3 regions of the Neopoerus faecalis genome follow, and region 2 is predicted to be linked to each of the others. Evidence: riboswitches for the same ligand, from Rfam matches in the RefSeq annotation. Region 2 holds a riboswitch; each other region holds the start of a gene.

Region 1 (5,914 bases), on a different contig from region 2:
ACGGTCCTTGCTCTATTTTTGCTTATTCCTCGTTATTCAGCAGCTCTGCCACCGTGCGGCGGTAAATTTCGCCGCAGTTTTTCACCTGCCACGCATAGCCGTACTCATTATCGCCGTGCATATTGCCGCCGGAGGGGCCGAACGTGACCGTGGGAATCCCCAGCGTCACCGCAAGAATGTTGGAATCGCACACCGAAGCATCGTAAGCACAGGGAAGGTCCTCACCCGTCACAGCCCGGAACTGCGCCTGCAGCGTCCGCACCAGCCGGTGATCCTCCTCCAGCGCAAAGGACTGCATATAGGGAGACTTCCGGGGCTTGAGCCGGACATCTACCTTGCCCTCCAGTCCCAGCTCCCGGGCCGCGCCCAAAATCTGGTCGATACAGGTCTTGTCCGTTTCGCCGGGGACCACGTAGCGGTCCACAAAGATATAGCACCGCTCCGGCACCACCAGCGTACCGGGATCTCCGCCCTCCATGTACCGCACGCACCACGTTCCGTGCTTGAGATGGGGATGCTGAAGGGTCGGCAGGGCCTCGATAGCGGCGGCCAGTCTGCCGCCGGAGATCAGCGCGTTCTCGCCCACCTCCGGGTAATGGCTGGCATGGGCCGTTTGTCCGTGGACCGTCACCTCAAAGCTGTACCGGCCCCGGAAGCCCACCGCCACATTATCGTAGCGGCACTCGCCCATAATGGCGTAATTGGCGTGAATCACATCCTCCGCCACCAACTGATAGCTGCCCTTGCTCAGCCCCTCCTCGTCCGCCACGAAGCAGGCGAGAATCTTGCCCCTGAAAGTGTCTCGATGAGCGGCATAGTAGGTCAGGGTCTCTAAAATAGCGGCAAGTCCGCCCTTCATGTCCATAGCCCCCCGGCCGTATACCTTTCCATCGATCTCCGTGGGTACGAAGGGGTCGGTATCCCAGCGGTCGGAGACGCCCACGGTATCCAAATGGCCAATAAGCAGCACCGTCTTGCCGGGGCGTCCGCTGTCCAGCACGGACCAGAGGGAGGGCCGCTCCCGGGCAGTATCCTCGTCAAAATAGCTGTAGTGCGGATCCATGCCGATCTCCCGAAGGACGTTTGCCACATAATCCGCCATGGCGGCCTCATGACCGTTGACGGAGTTAATGGAAATCATATCATACCAGCGCTGTAAAATGCGTTCCATTGTCAGTTTTCCTCCTTCGCCCGCGCGGTGCCGATGCCCGTCACGGCATAGATCACAGAAAATACGATAGACAGCCACAGCATCGGCGCATAGGGTAAAAAGGCCAGATTTCCGATACCCAGCGTTGTGGCCGTATAGGACCCAGTGGTGGACCATGACACCAGCGGCGCAAGGCCCGTGCCGGTATCCAGCAGGGTACGCATCAGGTTCTTACGGTCCAGACCATACTCCGGATAAAGGTCCTTCACCATGCCGCCCACCACCGGATAGGAGACATAGTACGCGCCAGTGATGGTAAAGAACACCGCGTGCAGAAGCAGCACGCCGAGGGACATGGTGCGGGAGCTCTTTGCCACCCGGCGCACAAAGGCCAGCAGCACATCCACCACACCGGCGGTACGCAGCGGCGCGCCGAAGATACCGGCGGCGATGAGCAGACCGATGGTAGAGAGCATGGAGGTAAAGCCGCCCCGGTTCAGCATGGAGTTTACCACATCGGAGCCGGACTCCACGGAAAAGCCGCTGTACATCACCGTCAGGATGTCCTTCAGGCTCTCGCCCTGAAATACCATCGCCAGCACGGCGCCCACAGCGATGCCTGCTACAAACGTGGGAATGGTGGGCTTCTTCAGCAAGATCAGCGCCACAACCACCGCCACAGGCAGCAGCAGCACCGGGCTGAGCCAGAACTCGGCGGAGACGGTAGCGAGGATATCCTCATACACCTGACCGCCCACCGTGCCGCCGGCAAACCGCAGACCGTAGAGGAAGAAGAACACTAAAGAAATGAGATAGGCCGGGCCGGTGGAGATGAGCGCGTGGCGGATGCCCTCCATCAGCGGCACCTCACAGACTGTGGCGGTAATGACCGGGGAATCGGACAGGGGGGAAATCTTATCGCCGAAGAAGGCGCCGGTGCATACCGCGCCGGCAGCCGCCGGCAGCGGCACACCCAAGCCCTGTGCCACACCCATGCAGGCCACGCCCACAGTAGCCAGCGTACCCCAGGAGGTGCCTGCCATGGTGGACATCAGCGTACAGAGAATGCACACCACCGGCAAAAACAGGCCCGGCGTCAAAACCTTCATACCGTAGTAAATCATCACCGGCACCGTGCCGCTGGCCATCCACACACCCACTAAAACGCCTACGGACAGCAAAATTAGAATTGCCACGATCATGGAGGACACCGTTTCCTTGATGCCCTGCTGCAGCTCCGCATAGGGGATGCCGAAGCACCATGCCATCAGGCACATGATCACACCGTCCAATGCCAAAACGATGCGGTTGTTCAGCTTCATCACCAGCAGCCCCGCAATGATCACGGCGATGCCGACAAGCAGCATCCATGCCGCCTGCCACGGTCTTACGATTCTCTTGTTTTCCATCTTGGTCATCCTTTCTCTTTTGACCGAAATTGAATTGAAAAAGGATAACAAAAAAGCTATGATCCCCGTGGAGATCATAGCCGGAACACCTGTTTTTTCCGCAAGACCCAATGGCTGCGGCGAAACGGTGGTCTGATAGCGCTCCACAAATGTGGCAGTCCGGCGGATATTCTCCGACGGCCCAGGTGATCGCCCCTCAGGCAAAGCAACGACCCTTCGGCGGCTTGCCCTTTCCCTCCGGCGGATGCCTGTCCTTGGCTCCGGGGGTACTCTTGCGCGCCGCGCCTCTATCCTCGTTCAATTTCTGTTAAGATACCACGTTCTTCCAGTAATTACAAGTGTTTTCGCGCTATTTCCTCAATTTAAGCGTTTACCACAAAAAAAATCAGGCCGCAGCTACCTTTTCTTGGAAAACACCCCGGTACGGCTGACCGTACCGGGGTGTTCTCTCACTTTTTCATTTTCCAAGCTATATCTCGGAAGGCGTTCTGCCGAAGGTAATCTTCCGATTTTTTACGTTCAGTTTCCGTCCCCGGCAAGGTCAAGCCGCTATTGTCGGACACACTACGGTATTAGGCCGCTGCAATTACGGGAAAGTCACTTCATAAACTCTCCCTGCAGCTCAAACGCATGATTCATGGGGCCGGAGCCGTGCCCCAAGTCCAGCATAGCCGCCAGCGCCCCGGAGATGTACGCCTTGGCCCGCTCCACGGCCTCATCCAGTCCATAGCCCTTGGCCAGATTGGAGGCAATGGCGCTGGAGAGGGTGCAGCCGGTACCATGGGTATTGGGATTATTGATGCGCTTGCCCCGAAACCATTTTCCCACACCATGACGCCACAGCAGATCATCGGCGTCATTGATCTGATGGCCGCCCTTGCACAGTACGGCGCAGCCGTACCGCTCACTGATGCTCTTTGCGGCGGTCTCCATGCCTGTTGCGTCCGTGATGGACAGTCCAGAGAGGATTTCCGCCTCTGGAATATTGGGGGTCAGCACCTCTGCCATAGGCAGCAGCCTGGCCAGTGCTTCCATGGCATCCGACCGCAGGAGCTTTGCCCCGGAGGTGGCCACCATCACCGGGTCCACCACGATATGCTTTGCGCCGTACTGCTTCAGCTTCTCCGCGATCACTGTGATGAGCTCCGCAGAGGAGACCATGCCGATCTTCACGGCGTCCGGGAAAATATCAGTAAAAACAGCGTCCAGCTGCTCACCCAAAAAATAGGGTGTGGACTCCAAAATATCTGTGACGCCGGTAGTATTCTGGGCGGTCAGGGCCGTAACAGCACTCATGGCATAAACGCCGTTCGCCATCATGGTCTTGATATCCGCCTGAATCCCGGCGCCTCCGCTGGAATCGCTTCCGGCAATGGTCAACGCTGTTTTCATCTAAATACTTCCTTTCTTTTTACAGCACGGTTTTACAACGCAATACAAGGTGGTGCCCCCCATGTACCGCCTGAACATAGGGTAAGTCCCTATCATCAATTGATAAGGGCAAATATGCTTTCCAGCGGCCTAAATAGCCGCTGATTTTGTCATTGTCCTTGGCTTGCGCCAGCAAGCCTTCGTCCGCTTCCGCATCAGCGCCCATTTTTGCTCGCTGGAAGGTCCTTCGGAGTTTTTCGGGATCGGAAACGGCGGCTCAGCGAGGCTGACGAAGCAGCCGGGCTGCCGCCCGGCAATGAGGAAAACGAAGCTGGATGTTGTTTCAGTTCCGAAAAACCGTGTTTGCCCTTATCAACTGATGGTACCAACTTTTGATTTAGTTACAGTTATTGAGTGCGGGCCAATACGCCGGGAAAGCGGCCAACTCTGTCAGATAGACCTCCGCCGCCTGCCGCAGCCCCGCCTGATCCGGCTCGCCCTGTCCGTCATAAACACCCACGGTCCTGTAGCCCGCCGCCTTGGCGGTTTGCATCGCATAGAGGGAATCCTCAAATACCAGCGTTTCCGCCGGGACTGTTCCCAGCGCAACCGCCGCCCGGTGGTAAATCGTCGGGGCGTGCTTGCTCTCCCCTATCTCTGTAGTGGTCAGTATCGTTTTGAGATAGGGCCGCAGGCCCAGCCGTGTCAGCGCCCGCTCTACATGATTCCGGGGGCTGGAGGTCGCTGCCGCCATGGGGATACCCCGCCGGGAGAAAAATTGCAGCAGTTCCTCCGCACCGGGCTTGGCCGGGACCTCATAGCCGTAATAATCCGCCAGCAGCGCGGCAATTCCGTCCCATATTTCCACTTCACCTTCCGGCAGAGAATAATGGGTCTTCAGATAAGCCGCTCCCTGCTCCATGCTCATGGCAAACAGCACCTCCCCAAGGCCCGGTGCTGGACTGATGCCCCGCGCCCGCAGATACCGGGCGCCTAAATCCCTCCAGATTCCCATGGAGTCCAGCAGCACTCCATCCAGATCAAAGATGGCTCCCCGAATCATGCCCGCAGCATAGCCTCTGCGGCGGCTTTCAGCTCCTCTGCGGCGGACTTGATATTCTTTGCGGCGTAAATGGCGCTGATGACCGCCACACCGCAGATGCCGCTGCCTGCCAGCTTGGCCACATTCTCCTGAGAAATGCCGCCGATGGCCACCACTGGAATCGATACGGCGGCGCAGATGTCCTTCAGTGTCTCATAGGGGAGCTCCTGCACATCGGCCTTGGAGCCGGTGGGGAACATCGCGCCCACTCCGAGATAGTCCGCGCCGTGCTTCTCTGCCAGCAGCGCCTCCTCTACCGAGTGGGCGGAAACGCCGATGATCTTGTCCGGCCCCAGCTTGGCCCGGACGTCCAGCGCCTCCATATCGCTCTGGCCCACATGGACGCCATCTGCGCCCATGGCCCTTGCAATGTCCACATTATCATTGACGATAAAGGGGACATGACGCTCCCGGCATAGGGCCTGAAGCGCTCTGGCCTCCTCTAAAAACGCTCCCTCCTCCAATGTCTTTTCACGGAGCTGGAGCATGGTCACACCACCGTCCAGACTCTCCCGGACCACCTCCAGCAGTGTACGTCCGTTCAGCCAGTGACGGTCCGTTACGGCATAGAGCAGCAGATCGCGTTTATCAAGCTTCATACCTGACGCCTCCATCAAAATAAAAATGCGGATATGCCGCAAAGACATATCCGCATTGCCTTCAAACGTGTCAGCAACGGCATCTCCCTACGTTGGCATGATTCAAATCAGGTTCCGGGTCTGGGCGCTGCAGCCCACTCTCAGCCCGCTCGCGCAAGCTCCCCTGTTGACAGTAGCCATCATAGCACGTTCCGCCGCAGATTACAACATTTTTCCATAGAAAGCGTACCGAAAGGGCCCGGGTTTCCCCGGACCCTCAGCTTGGCAAAAAATTTTGCCAAGC
Region 2 (5,914 bases):
AACGGGGCATTGAGGATGGCGATACCGTTTCTCTGGATGGCTACGAATTTGAGTATCAGCGCTGAGAGCGTCTGTTTTGAAGCATATTCAACGTAATAAGTAAAGCCTGCATGGCCAATGGCCATGCAGGCTTGAGACTGTCGATAAAGTGGTAAATCCTCCGCAACGGTAAGGAAGGGTGTGCGCGGGAAACCCAAGAAGGGTGTCCTGCGCCATTGAAATCCTTAGTTTTCAGAACTTTTATGAAGTTCTGAAAACTTGTTCAGCGGGGAGAAAAGACTTTTTCGACACGCTAAAGCCTGCATGGCCATTGGCCATGCAGGCTTTTTGATTGCCCTTGGAAATACGCCTATCGTAAGCTGGCCTTATTGAATCGGCTCACGGGAAAGGGCCCTTTTCCGTTCGATACTGCGGAGGGCAAACAGCACGCCCAGCATCAGGGCAAGGCTCACCGCCCATGTGATATACACATTCTGCACAAAACCCGCCACGATGAAGCCCACCACGCAGACACACGCCACCGTCAGCACATAGGGAAGCTGTGTGGCCACATGGTCAAGGTGATTGCACTGCGCGCCCGCAGAGGCCATGATGGAAGTATCGGAAATGGGAGAGCAGTGGTCGCCCATCACGGCACCGGCACAGCAGGCGGAAATACCGATAATAAGCAGCTCGCTGGAGGCAGGGAAAATCGCCGTGACTATGGGAATGAGAATGCCGAAGGTCCCCCATGAGGTGCCGGAGGCAAAGGCCAGCACACAGGCCACGAGGAAAATCACAGCCGGCAGCATGGAGTACAGCGCGGAGGCCGCGCCCTCCATTAGATCGTGGACATAAACGCTGGCGCCCAGTGACGTAATAGTAGCTTTCAGAGAAACTGCCAGCGTCAGAATCAGGATGGGAGAGATCATGGCGTTGAAGCCCTTGGGAATGCAGTCCATAGCGTCCTTAAACGTAATGACCCGCCGAAGCAGCAGATAAATTACCGTAAACAGCAGCGCAATAATGCCGCCCCATGGCAGGCCGATAAAAGCATCCGTATTGCCGAAGGCGCCGATGAAATCCCCGGCGCAGTCCGTACCGCCCCATGCGTCCACGCCGAAGAAGCCGCCCACATAGATCATGCCCACCGTGCAGCAGATGATCAGCACCGCCACAGGGAGCAGCAGGTCGATGACTCTCCCCTTGGGGTTGATCTTTTCATCCTCCTCAGACTTCAGCGCCCCCAGCTCACCGGTCTCCCGGGCGAGGCGCTCAAAGTCCTTCATGGGGCCGTAATCAAACTGCATCATGGAAAGGCCGATGATAAACACAAACGTCAGCAGGGAATAGAGATTATAGGGGATGGCCTTGATGAAAAGCTGGATGCCGCTGATGCCGGTATCTAAGCCCTCCGCCGTGGAGGAAACCGCCGCCGCCCATGAGGAAATGGGGGCAATCATGCACACCGGCGCGGCGGTCGCGTCAATGAGATAGGCCAGCTTAGGACGGGAAATGCGATGACTGTCCGTCACCGGGCGCATGACCGTGCCGACGGTGAGGCAGTTGAAGTAATCGTCAATGAAGATGAGGATACCCAGCACAAAGGTGGCAAGGGACGCGCCCACCTTTGTCTTGATGTTCTTCGAGGCCCAGCGGCCAAAGGCGGCGGAGCCGCCGGCAGCGTTCACCAATGCTACGATGATGCCCAGCAGCACCAAAAACAGGAAAATGCCGGCGTTGTCGGAAATTGCGGCCACCAAGCCATCGTTGACGATCATATCCAGCGCTCCGATGGGGGAAAAGCCCTTTGCGAACAGCGCCCCCACCACAATACCGATAAAGAGGGAGCTGTAGGCCTCCTTGGTAATAAGCGCCAGCGTGATAGCGATCACCGGCGGCAGCAGCGCCCAGACCGTACCGTACAGGCTGCCGGCAGCGGCCTCCTCACCGGCAGCCAGCACCGGGACGCCCAGCAGAGCGGCGGCCAATGCGGCCAGCAGTGCTGCGCGCAGGACAGAATGCTTCTTCATGGAATTTCTCCTTTCGTTTTCCGCTTCCAATATGGCGGAGCATGAAAAAATGGGGGCATGACGCACGCCATGCCCCCATTTGAGACCTCAACTTCAAATAGACCACAACAGCGCTCCGCCCGCCTCCGGGCGACAGTCTGCCAGATCTTCTCCGACAGCCCAGATACCGGTCCATCAGGCAAACAGACCGGTTCTTCGGCGGCTGACCCTTTTTCCGTCCTCCGTTGCCTGTCTCCCGGACGGATACTCTTATCAGCCGCGCCTCTATCATGCCTTATTCACTTGGTTCTGCTCTCATTATAGGGCATTTTTGCCCCTTGTCAACGCCTTTTCCGCAGAATTTTCCCATTTCCCGGCAAAATACGGAGTGCCGGACATCTGGCGCTCCGTATTTGCATAGTTCTTCTGTTTCTGCGGGACGGACGCTCAATAGCTGCCGAGGTCGGCGGACTTGTCACCTGTGACGCTGACGCCGAACTCATAATCGTTGCCAGGCAGAATGGCGTTGAGGATCACGCCGCACAGCGCCGCAATGGCAAGGCCGGACAGCGTTACCGCCGCGCCGCCCACGGTGAAGGTCACACCACCCACGGAGCTGAAGCCAAGGCCGCTGACAAACATCACCGCCGCAATAATAAGGTTGCGAGACTTGGTGAGATCCACCTGATTTTCCACAATGTTGCGGACGCCCACAGCGGAGATCATGCCATAGAGGATGAAGCTGACGCCGCCCACGATGGCGGAGGGAATGGAGTTCACCAGCGCGTCAAACTTGGGAGAGAAGCTGAGAATGATGGCGTAGATGGCCGCCAGCCGGATGACCCGGGGATCGTAGACCTTGGAAAGCGCCAGTACGCCGGTATTCTCACCGTAGGTGGTGTTGGCAGGGCCGCCGAACAGGCCCGCAAAGGCCGTTGCCAGACCATCGCCCATCAGGGTGCGGTGCAGACCGGGGTCCTCGATGAAGTTATTGCCGGTGGTGGAGGAAATGGCGGAGATGTCGCCGATGTGCTCCATCATGGCGGCAATGGCGATGGGTGCCATCACTAAAATGGCGGAAATATCAAACTTTGCAAGGATGAACTTCTGGAGGCCCACCAGATGCGCCTCGCTGACAGCGGTAAAATTCACCAGCGGCTGCATGACGCCGTTGGCGTCCGGCAGCTCCGCGCCGCAGAACGTGGCGATGACCGCCACAAGATAGCTGCCGACCACACCCAGCAGAATGGGGATAATCTTCACCATGCCCTTGCCCCAGATGTTGGCAACCACGATGATGGCCATGGCCACCAATGCCAGCCACCAGCAGGTCTGGGCGTTGGTAATGGCGGAGCCGGAGAGGTTCAATCCGATCATGATGATCATGGGGCCGGTAACGATGGGAGGGAAATAGCGCATAACGGTCTTGGCACCCAGAACCTTGAAAAGCAGCGCCAGCACCAGATACAAAAGGCCCGCAATAACGATGCCGCCCAGCGCGTAGGCCAGCTTCAGCTCCGGGTCAAAACCCTCGTAGGCCGGCATGGAGGCCACTGTGGAAAAGCCGCCGAGATAGGCAAACGAGGACCCGAGGAACGCGGGAACCTTGAATTTCGTGCACACATGGAACAGCAGCGTACCGAGACCCGCCATCAGCAGCGTGGTCTGGATGCTCAGCGGCAGACCGTAGCCCTGCACCAAAATCGGCACCAGCACCGTGGCGCCGAACATAGCGAATAAATGCTGCAGCCCCAGCACCAGCATCCGGGGTGCCCCCAGCACCCGGGCGTCGGTCACAGCCTCCTGTCCCAAAACCGGCTTCTTTTTCTCGTTCATCTTTGTTCTCCTCTCATACACACAAAATTTCTATCTGATATTTTTTTAATAGACACACTAAAAATGGGCAAAAAAAATACCGGCACCAATAGCCGGTCAAAAGGAAACGAAAATCAAAAGGGAATCGCAGATGGGAAGCCGTTCTGTTTTGTTCCGCAGCAAATGCATCGGTTTCCCCTCCCTTATCAATTCATTGGGCCTATTATACAGGAGCATTTTTCGGTTTGCAAGCCTTTTTTTGACAGCTTCTGCCAAAAAATCACCGACAGCTTTATTCAAAATGTCGATTTTACGGTTGCTCCGCAGCTTTTTTCCAATAGCCATCGGCTCTACCGATGATATGCCCGCAGCGGCGGAACAGCCGGAGAAACCGGCTGTTCCGCTTTTCCGCTACGCCTGCAGACCCACTGTCCGCATGACCTCCTCTACCAGTTGGGCAGTATCGTCCTCGCCCTCCCGGCTGGCCACGATGAGGTCGGCATATTTTGCGTACAGCCCACGGCGCTCCTCATAAATTTCCCGCAGCGGCATCCCCTTGGGGGCCGCGATGCCACGGTCATAAAGGTCCTTCGGCATCCGCTTTTGTATCTCGTCAAAGGGCGTCTGGAGCCAAACCACCACACTGCCCTCCTTCAGATGGGCCATGGCCTCCGGATAGAGCACCATGCTGCCGCCGGTGGCGATGACGGTGTGGGTCCACTCCAGCTCCCGTCCCACCTGATTTTCGATTTTATAAAAAGTCTCCAGTCCGTCCTGACGCAGAATATCCGGCAGCGTTTTTCCCGCCGCCTCCACGATCAGATCGTCCACATCCACAAAGCCATAATCCAGTCGGGCCGCCAATGCCTGCCCCACGGTGCTCTTGCCCGTACCCGGCATACCGATCAAAACAATATTATCCATACTTGGGCCTCCCTTACATGATCCTGTCCCATTTTACTTTTGTCGAAGACATTTGTCCATCGTTAAAGTACACAAAGAATTTGTGCCAATAGATTGACCTTTCCCGACAGGGCAGACAACCCCGCCACAGGTACGCGGACAAAATCTGTTGAATTTGTGTATTGCAAAATGGCAGCGCATTTTGTAAAATAGTCAGAAAATGGTATTACCTATTCTTTATTGGCAAGGAGGCCCCTATATGAACGAAAAGCCCCGTCAGGCCAAAAGCATCCGCGCGCAGCTATTGACCGCCATGCGGGAGGGGGAATACGCCCATTGCGACCGTCTCCCCCGTGAAAGCGTGCTTTCCGAGCGATTGGGAATCAGCCGCACGCAGCTACGGGATATTTTAGCGTCGCTGGACCGGGAGGGCTTCATCACCCGGCGGCACGGCGTCGGCACCGTCATCAACCGCCATGTCTTGGGGGCACAGGCCCGCATGGACATTGAGGTGGAGTTCATGGATATGATTCGCCAGAGCGGCCGCACCCCCGGGCTGGCCTTTGTCCGCGCCGCCGAGCTTCTGGCGGATGATCGCATCGCCGCCAAGCTGGGAATCTCCGCCGGAACGCCGCTGCTGCGAATCTCCCGGCTCTGCACCGCTGATGGCCGTCCCGCTATTTACTGTGAGGACATGGTGGAAAAATCCCGCCTCCGGCGCGTCTATACCAATGCGGAGCTGCGTCAGCCCATCTTCGGCTTTTTGCAGGAGGTCTGCGGTATCTCCCCCTATATGGACCTGACAGACCTGCGGCCCTTAACGGCAGATGCGTTTCTTGCCGATATTTTTCAGGTCCCGCAGGGAACGCCGCTGCTGAATATGGACGAGGTGGACTATGACATCGACGGTGTGCCGGTGTTCGTCTCCAGCGAATATTTTGCCGATGGCATCTTCCGCCACACCGTTCTGCGGAAAAAGCTGTAAGCCCCCTGCCCTGTCCGCTTGACCTTTCCGCATTTTTGCGGTATCATCGATTTTAACATTTTATCAGTCAATTTCACGGAAAGAGGTAATTTTTATATGGCGTATTTCTTCCAGGAACCCTCTCACACCTTCAGCGAGTATCTGCTGGTGCCCGGCTATTCCTCTGAGCACTGCATCCCCTCTAATGTTTCCCTGAAAACCCCGGTGGTCCGGTTCAAAA
Region 3 (5,914 bases), on a different contig from region 2:
GAGCGGGAGCAGACGCTGAACCAGCTCTTAACGGAGATGGATGGCTTTGATGGCAACACCGGCGTCATCATTCTGGCCGCCACCAACCGTCCCGAGTCCCTTGACCCCGCCCTGACCCGTCCCGGCCGGTTTGACCGCCGGGTGCCGGTGGAGCTGCCGGATTTGAAGGGCCGGGAGGCCATTTTGAAAGTCCACGCCAGGAAAATCAAGGTAGCGGACGATGTGGACTTCAACAAGGTAGCCCGCATGGCCTCCGGCGCCAGCGGCGCAGAGCTTGCCAACATTGTCAATGAGGCGGCGCTGCGGGCCGTTCGGGACGGGCGGAAGTTTGCCACGCAGTCCGACCTCGAGGAAAGCATTGAGGTGGTCATCGCCGGCTATCAGAAGAAGAACGCCATTCTCACCGACAAGGAAAAATGGACGGTAGCCTATCACGAGATCGGCCACGCCCTTGTGGCCGCCAAGCAGACCAATTCCGCCCCGGTGCAGAAGATCACCATCATCCCCCGCACCTCCGGCGCGCTGGGCTACACCATGCAGGTTGAGGAGGGCAACCACTACCTGATGACCAAGGAGGAAATCGAAAACAAGATCGCCACTCTTACCGGCGGCCGCGCCGCCGAGGAGGTCCGCTTCGGCGTGATTTCCACCGGCGCCTCCAATGACATTGAACAGGCCACGAAGCTGGCCCGGGCCATGGTGACCCGGTACGGCATGAGCGAGGATTTTGACATGGTGGCGCTGGAAACCGTTTCCAACCAGTACCTCGGCGGCGATGCCTCCCTTGCCTGCTCTGCCGAGACCCAGACCCAAATCGACCGCAGGGTGGTAGAGTTGGTCAAGACCGCTCACCAGAAGGCGATTCAAATTCTCATGGAAAACCGGGAGAAGCTGGACGAGCTTTCCCAGTACCTCTACCAGAAGGAGACCATCACCGGCGACGAGTTTATGAAAATTCTCAACGGCTGAGCCGATATGTAAAAAGGAACCCCGGCGTCTGCAAAAAGCAGACGCCGGGGTTTGTACTTTTACTCTACTGCGCGAAGTGTGACTATACAGGTGTCTATACACCTTATGCCTCGCTGCGGAAGCGGGCCAGAAAATCCCGGGTCTCCTGCCGCTGGGGATTGCCGAACACATCGGCGGGGCTCCCCTGCTCGCAGATGACACCCTGATGCATGAACACCACCTGAGAGCTGACATCCCGGGCAAAGGCCATTTCGTGGGTCACCACCAGCATCGTCATGCCCTCCCGGGCCAACGCCTGCATAACGGAGAGCACCTCGCCCACCATTTCCGGGTCCAGAGCGGAGGTAGGCTCATCGAACAGCAGCACCTCCGGGTCCATGGCCAGCGCCCGGGCAATGGCTACCCGCTGCTTCTGTCCGCCGGAGATCTGCCGGGGCTTTGCGTTGATGTAAGGGGCCATGCCGACCTTTTCCAGATACTTCATGGCCTGCTGCCGGGCTTCCTCTTTTCCGCGCTTTAAAACCTTCATCTGCCCCACCATGCAGTTCTGAAGCACCGTCATGTTGTTGAACAGGTTGAAGGACTGGAACACCATGCCTACATGGGAGCGGTACTCCGGGGCGTTGACCCCCCGGCCGGCCACATCCCGTCCGTGATAGAGAATCTCGCCGCTGCTGGGCGTTTCCAGCAGATTGATGCACCGCAGCAGCGTGGACTTACCAGAGCCAGAGGCGCCGATAATGGAAATGACATCGCCCTTTTTGACATTGAAATCAATGTCCCGCAGCACCTCATGGGAGCCGAAGGACTTGCCGAGATGGCGAATTTCCAGAATATTCTCACTCATTTCAGCGTCCCCCTCTCGTGCTGCCGTTGCGGTTCTTCAGGCCGATACGGATACGTTCTCTCTGCTCCTCGCCCTCGTACTCCTTATTCACCTCGTCAAAGGGCGTGCCCCGGTCGGGATGGCTGTAGGTCCCGGCAGCCATCACCAGCTGGTCGCCCTGCGCCAGCTCGTAACTGTCGGAGCCGTCCATGATTCTTTCCAGCAGCCGCAGCAAAACGGAGGCCACCAGCGTCAAAATCAGGTAGCCGATCATCTCAATGGCGGCAGAGGGGAAATACATATTGTTGATACCGACAATGTAGCGGTGAGCTGCAAAGAACTCCGTAAAGCTGATGATGAACATCACGGAGGTATCCTTTACATTGATGATATAGTTGTTGCCGATCTGGGGAATGATGTTGCGGATAGCCTGGGGCATAATGACGTTCACCATGGTCTGCACATGGGTCATGCCGATGGCCTTAGCACCCTCGGTCTGGCCGGGGTCAATAGAGATAATGCCGCCCCGGACGGACTCGGCCATATACGCGCCGGTGTTGACGGACACGATGAGAATGGCTGCGGTCCAGATATTGTCGAACCGCAGGGCATTATCCGTGAAATACGGCAGACCGTAGACAATGAACACCGCCTGCAGCACCATGGGCGTGCCCCGGAACACCTCTACATAGACGCGGATAATGACTCGCACCAGCTTCAGCAGAAAGCGCTTGGGCAGTGGGTCATTCTTCGCATAGGGGATGGTATTCAGCACACCGCACAAAAGGCCGATAAAACAGCCGATGGCCGTGGCCGCCAGTGCCAAAATCAGGGTATTCTTGATGCCGTTCAGGTACATGGGGCGGTATTTTCCCCACAGCAGGGCCATATCCTGTCCCAGCTTCACCAGTTTATCCATGGCAAACTCTCCAAATCATACAGATTGCTCCGTGAGCACAGATTTTTTCGCGCTTTGCGCGAAGCCGCTCCGTTGGGTTCCCTGGCAGCGCGGACGCCGCCGGGTGCCGTTTTAAATAGATGGGGGCCCATCGGGCCCCCATCCGAATTTGCTTAGACCTCGGGCTGGATGGAAATGGCCTCGTCCATCAAGGCATTGAAATCGTCCTCCGTCATGGTGGAGAGCACGGAGTTGATAGCCTCGGTCAGTTCAGTGTTGCCCTTCTGGACAGAGATGCCGATGTTCACGTTCTCGGCCCGCTCCTCCTCAGAGGCGAACTGGAAGTCACCGTCTGTGCCGGAGAAGTTCAAAATCTCCAGATTATCGTCCTTGGCAACAGCGGCCATGGCGGTGGGCATATCGGTGCAGACATAGTCCACAGTGCCGGTCTGGAGCTGCATGATCATCGCGGGAGCGCTGTCGGCAGGCGCCAGCAGATTGGTGTTTTCGATCTGGGGCAGGCAGGAGTCATACCAGATGGTACCGAACTGGGATGTGCAGGTACCGCCGGCCAGATCGGCAATAGAGGTGGCATTGGCGTACTGGCTGTCCTTGGTGGTCAGCACCACGATAGTAGCATAGTAGTAGGGACCAGCCATGTCCACCTCGGCCATCCGCTCGGCAGTCATGGACTGACCGGCGATGTTGGCGTCCATGGAACCGGCCTGAATGGCGGGGCACAGGGAATCCCATGCGGAAGAAACGATCTCCAGCTCCCAGCCGTTGGCCTCGGCGATCTTCTTGGCGATCATCACGTCATAGCCGTTGGCATACGCGCCGGGAACGTTGGAAATGGGGACCGCGCCGTTGGAATCGTCCATCTGCGTCCAGTTATAGGGGGCATAGGCGCACTCCATGCCGACGGTGAACACACCGTCCTCGCCCACGCCGCCGGAAGCGGTGGTATCGGCGGGGATCTCCGTCTCAGCGGGGGTGCTGTCGGCAGAATCGGTGCCGGTGCTGCTGTTGCTGCCGCCGCAGGCGGTGAGGGCCAGCGCCATGGTCAGGGCCAGAATCGCGCTCATCCATCTTCTTCTCATAATTGTCTCCTTCTTGTCCGGCGCTTCTGTTCCCCGCCGGCTGGGAAATGTAAAAAAATGAACCGCTTTGTCAAGCGGTCCATGGAATATACGGAAAACCGGCCCTGAAAAACGGGCCTCTCCGAACAGCCAATGATAGCGCTTCACAAAAAACTTGTGACAGTCCGGCAGATGTTCTCTGCCGACCCAGCACCCGGACAACAGGCATCGTCCAAGCACTTCGGCGGTGGCCCCTTTCCCTTCCCCGGCTGCTCTGGCCTTGCGGGAGGTACTGATGAATACCGCGCCTCTATCAAGCGATTCAATTTTGACTGCATTGTAGCGCGGCTTTTTCGTCTTGTCAACTCTTTTTCCGCATTTTGGATAAATTTGCACACATTGGCATAGGCATTCATATTTTTAGCCGCCATTATCGTGCAAATCGGCGGAAATATCTGTGTTTTCTCCCCCATCAACTGCCCCCTTGTCTTTTTTCGCCGGGAACCTTATAATATCAGTAACTCGAACCACCGCCGCGCCCGCGGCGAAAGGAGCATCCCATGAATGTCATCGTCATCGGCGGCGGCGCCTCCGGCCTCATGGCCGCCCTGACCGCCGCCCGAAACGGCCATGCCGTTACGCTGCTGGAGCGGCAGTCCCGGGTGGGACGCAAGCTGCTCTCCACCGGCAACGGCCGCTGCAACCTTACAAATCTCCACGTTGCCCCGGTACATTACCACGGGCTTTCCCCGGACTTCGTCCGCCCCGCGCTGGACGCCTTTGATACGGAGGCCGCGCTGGCGTTCTTTCACGGGCTGGGGCTTCTGACGGTGGCAGAGGACAGCGGCCGGGTCTACCCCTATTCCGATCAGGCCGGCAGTGTGCTGGACGTTCTGCGCTTTGCTGCCGATGCTGCCGGGGTCATTACCCGCACGGGCTTTGAGGTGGAGCAGCTACGCAGAACAAAGCACGGCTTTGCCGTGTCCTCTGCCGAGGAAACGCTGGCAGCGGACCGGGTCATCGTCTGCTGCGGCGGCATGGCCGGGGGCAAGCTGGGCGGCACCCGCAGCGGGTATCTCCTTTTGCAGTCCATGGGCCACAATATGACAAAGCTCTATCCCGCGCTGGTACAGGTCAAGACCGACACCACCTATGTCAAGGCCCTCAAGGGCGTCCGGGCCACCGGAGAGCTGACCCTCTGCCGGGGCCGGGACACCGTGGCCGAGAGCCGGGGCGAGGTGCAGTTCACGGAGTTTGGCGTCAGCGGCCCCGCCGTATTTGACCTTTCCCGCTCTGCCGCTGTGGAAAAGCCGCCCTTAACGCTCCACATTGACCTCCTGCCCCGGCTGTCCGCGGCGGACACGGAGGCGCTGCTGCGGCAGCGGGCCGCGCTCATGCCGGAGCTGACCACGGAAAATCTGCTGGCCGGAATGCTCCACAACCGCCTTGGGCGCACACTGCTGCGCTACGCCGGCTTTGGACTGACGGAGCCGGTCGCCGCTCTCGGTGCAGCGGAGCGGCAGCGCATTGCGGAGGCCATCCACGATTTTGCCCTGCCTGTTACCGGCGTTCTCGGCTTTGACGGGGCGCAGGTCACGGCCGGAGGCGTCCGCACGGACGAATTTGATCCGGAGACGCTGCAAAGCCGCCTGGTCCCCGGTCTCTACGCCGCCGGCGAGGTCCTTGATATTGACGGGGACTGCGGCGGCTACAACCTCCAATGGGCGTGGTCCAGCGGACATCTGGCCGGACAGCTTCGGCCCTGATCACAGAAAATAATTTTCGGAAGAAACCGTAAGGAGCAGCTATGAAACAGGAATTTATCCAGGTGGGCCGCATCGTCAACGCCCACGGCATCCGGGGTGAGGTGCGGGTGCAGCCCCGGCGGGTCTCCCCCGCGCTTCTCACCCGCTGCAAGACCTTTTACATTGACGGACAGGCCGTTGTCCCCACCGCCAATCATGTCCACAAGGACATGGTGCTGCTGAAGCTCCCCGGCGTGGACGATATGAACGCCGCACTGACCTATAAAGGAAAGCCGCTTTCTATCCGCCGCAGTGACATTACCCTGCCCGACGGGGAGTTCTTTGACGATGAGCTGCTGGGGCTGGAGGTATATGACTGCGACACCGGTGCCCTGCT

What was found. A riboswitch is a leader RNA that binds a small molecule or an ion and turns the genes downstream of it on or off. The one in region 2 is predicted to bind lysine.
Region 1: another riboswitch for lysine. It lies ahead of nhaC (Na+/H+ antiporter NhaC); the one in region 2 lies ahead of PY311_RS06845 (Na+/H+ antiporter NhaC family protein).
Region 3: another riboswitch for lysine. It lies ahead of PY311_RS08650 (transporter substrate-binding domain-containing protein); the one in region 2 lies ahead of PY311_RS06845 (Na+/H+ antiporter NhaC family protein).

The regions. Positions count from the first base shown of each region.
Region 1 covers NZ_JARFXX010000001.1:81,897-87,810, forward strand. Annotated here, with positions in the region: gene PY311_RS00390 (M20 family metallopeptidase) at 23-1,171, opposite strand; gene nhaC (Na+/H+ antiporter NhaC) at 1,174-2,559, opposite strand; lysine riboswitch at 2,688-2,857, opposite strand; gene thiD (bifunctional hydroxymethylpyrimidine kinase/phosphomethylpyrimidine kinase) at 3,157-3,951, opposite strand; gene PY311_RS00405 (hypothetical protein) at 3,971-4,156, opposite strand; gene PY311_RS00410 (HAD family hydrolase) at 4,328-4,993, opposite strand; gene thiE (thiamine phosphate synthase) at 4,990-5,631, opposite strand.
Region 2 covers NZ_JARFXX010000004.1:203,027-208,940, reverse strand. Annotated here, with positions in the region: gene obgE (GTPase ObgE) at 1-65, shown strand, start outside; gene PY311_RS06845 (Na+/H+ antiporter NhaC family protein) at 366-2,012, opposite strand; lysine riboswitch at 2,113-2,287, opposite strand; gene PY311_RS06840 (uracil-xanthine permease family protein) at 2,439-3,827, opposite strand; gene PY311_RS06835 (hypothetical protein) at 3,891-4,166, shown strand; gene PY311_RS06830 (shikimate kinase) at 4,218-4,730, opposite strand; gene PY311_RS06825 (GntR family transcriptional regulator) at 4,969-5,694, shown strand; gene PY311_RS06820 (IMP dehydrogenase) at 5,791-5,914, shown strand, end outside.
Region 3 covers NZ_JARFXX010000006.1:103,340-109,253, reverse strand. Annotated here, with positions in the region: gene ftsH (ATP-dependent zinc metalloprotease FtsH) at 1-969, shown strand, start outside; gene PY311_RS08660 (amino acid ABC transporter ATP-binding protein) at 1,073-1,816, opposite strand; gene PY311_RS08655 (amino acid ABC transporter permease) at 1,818-2,714, opposite strand; gene PY311_RS08650 (transporter substrate-binding domain-containing protein) at 2,867-3,793, opposite strand; lysine riboswitch at 3,922-4,093, opposite strand; gene PY311_RS08645 (BaiN/RdsA family NAD(P)/FAD-dependent oxidoreductase) at 4,333-5,538, shown strand; gene rimM (ribosome maturation factor RimM) at 5,580-5,914, shown strand, end outside.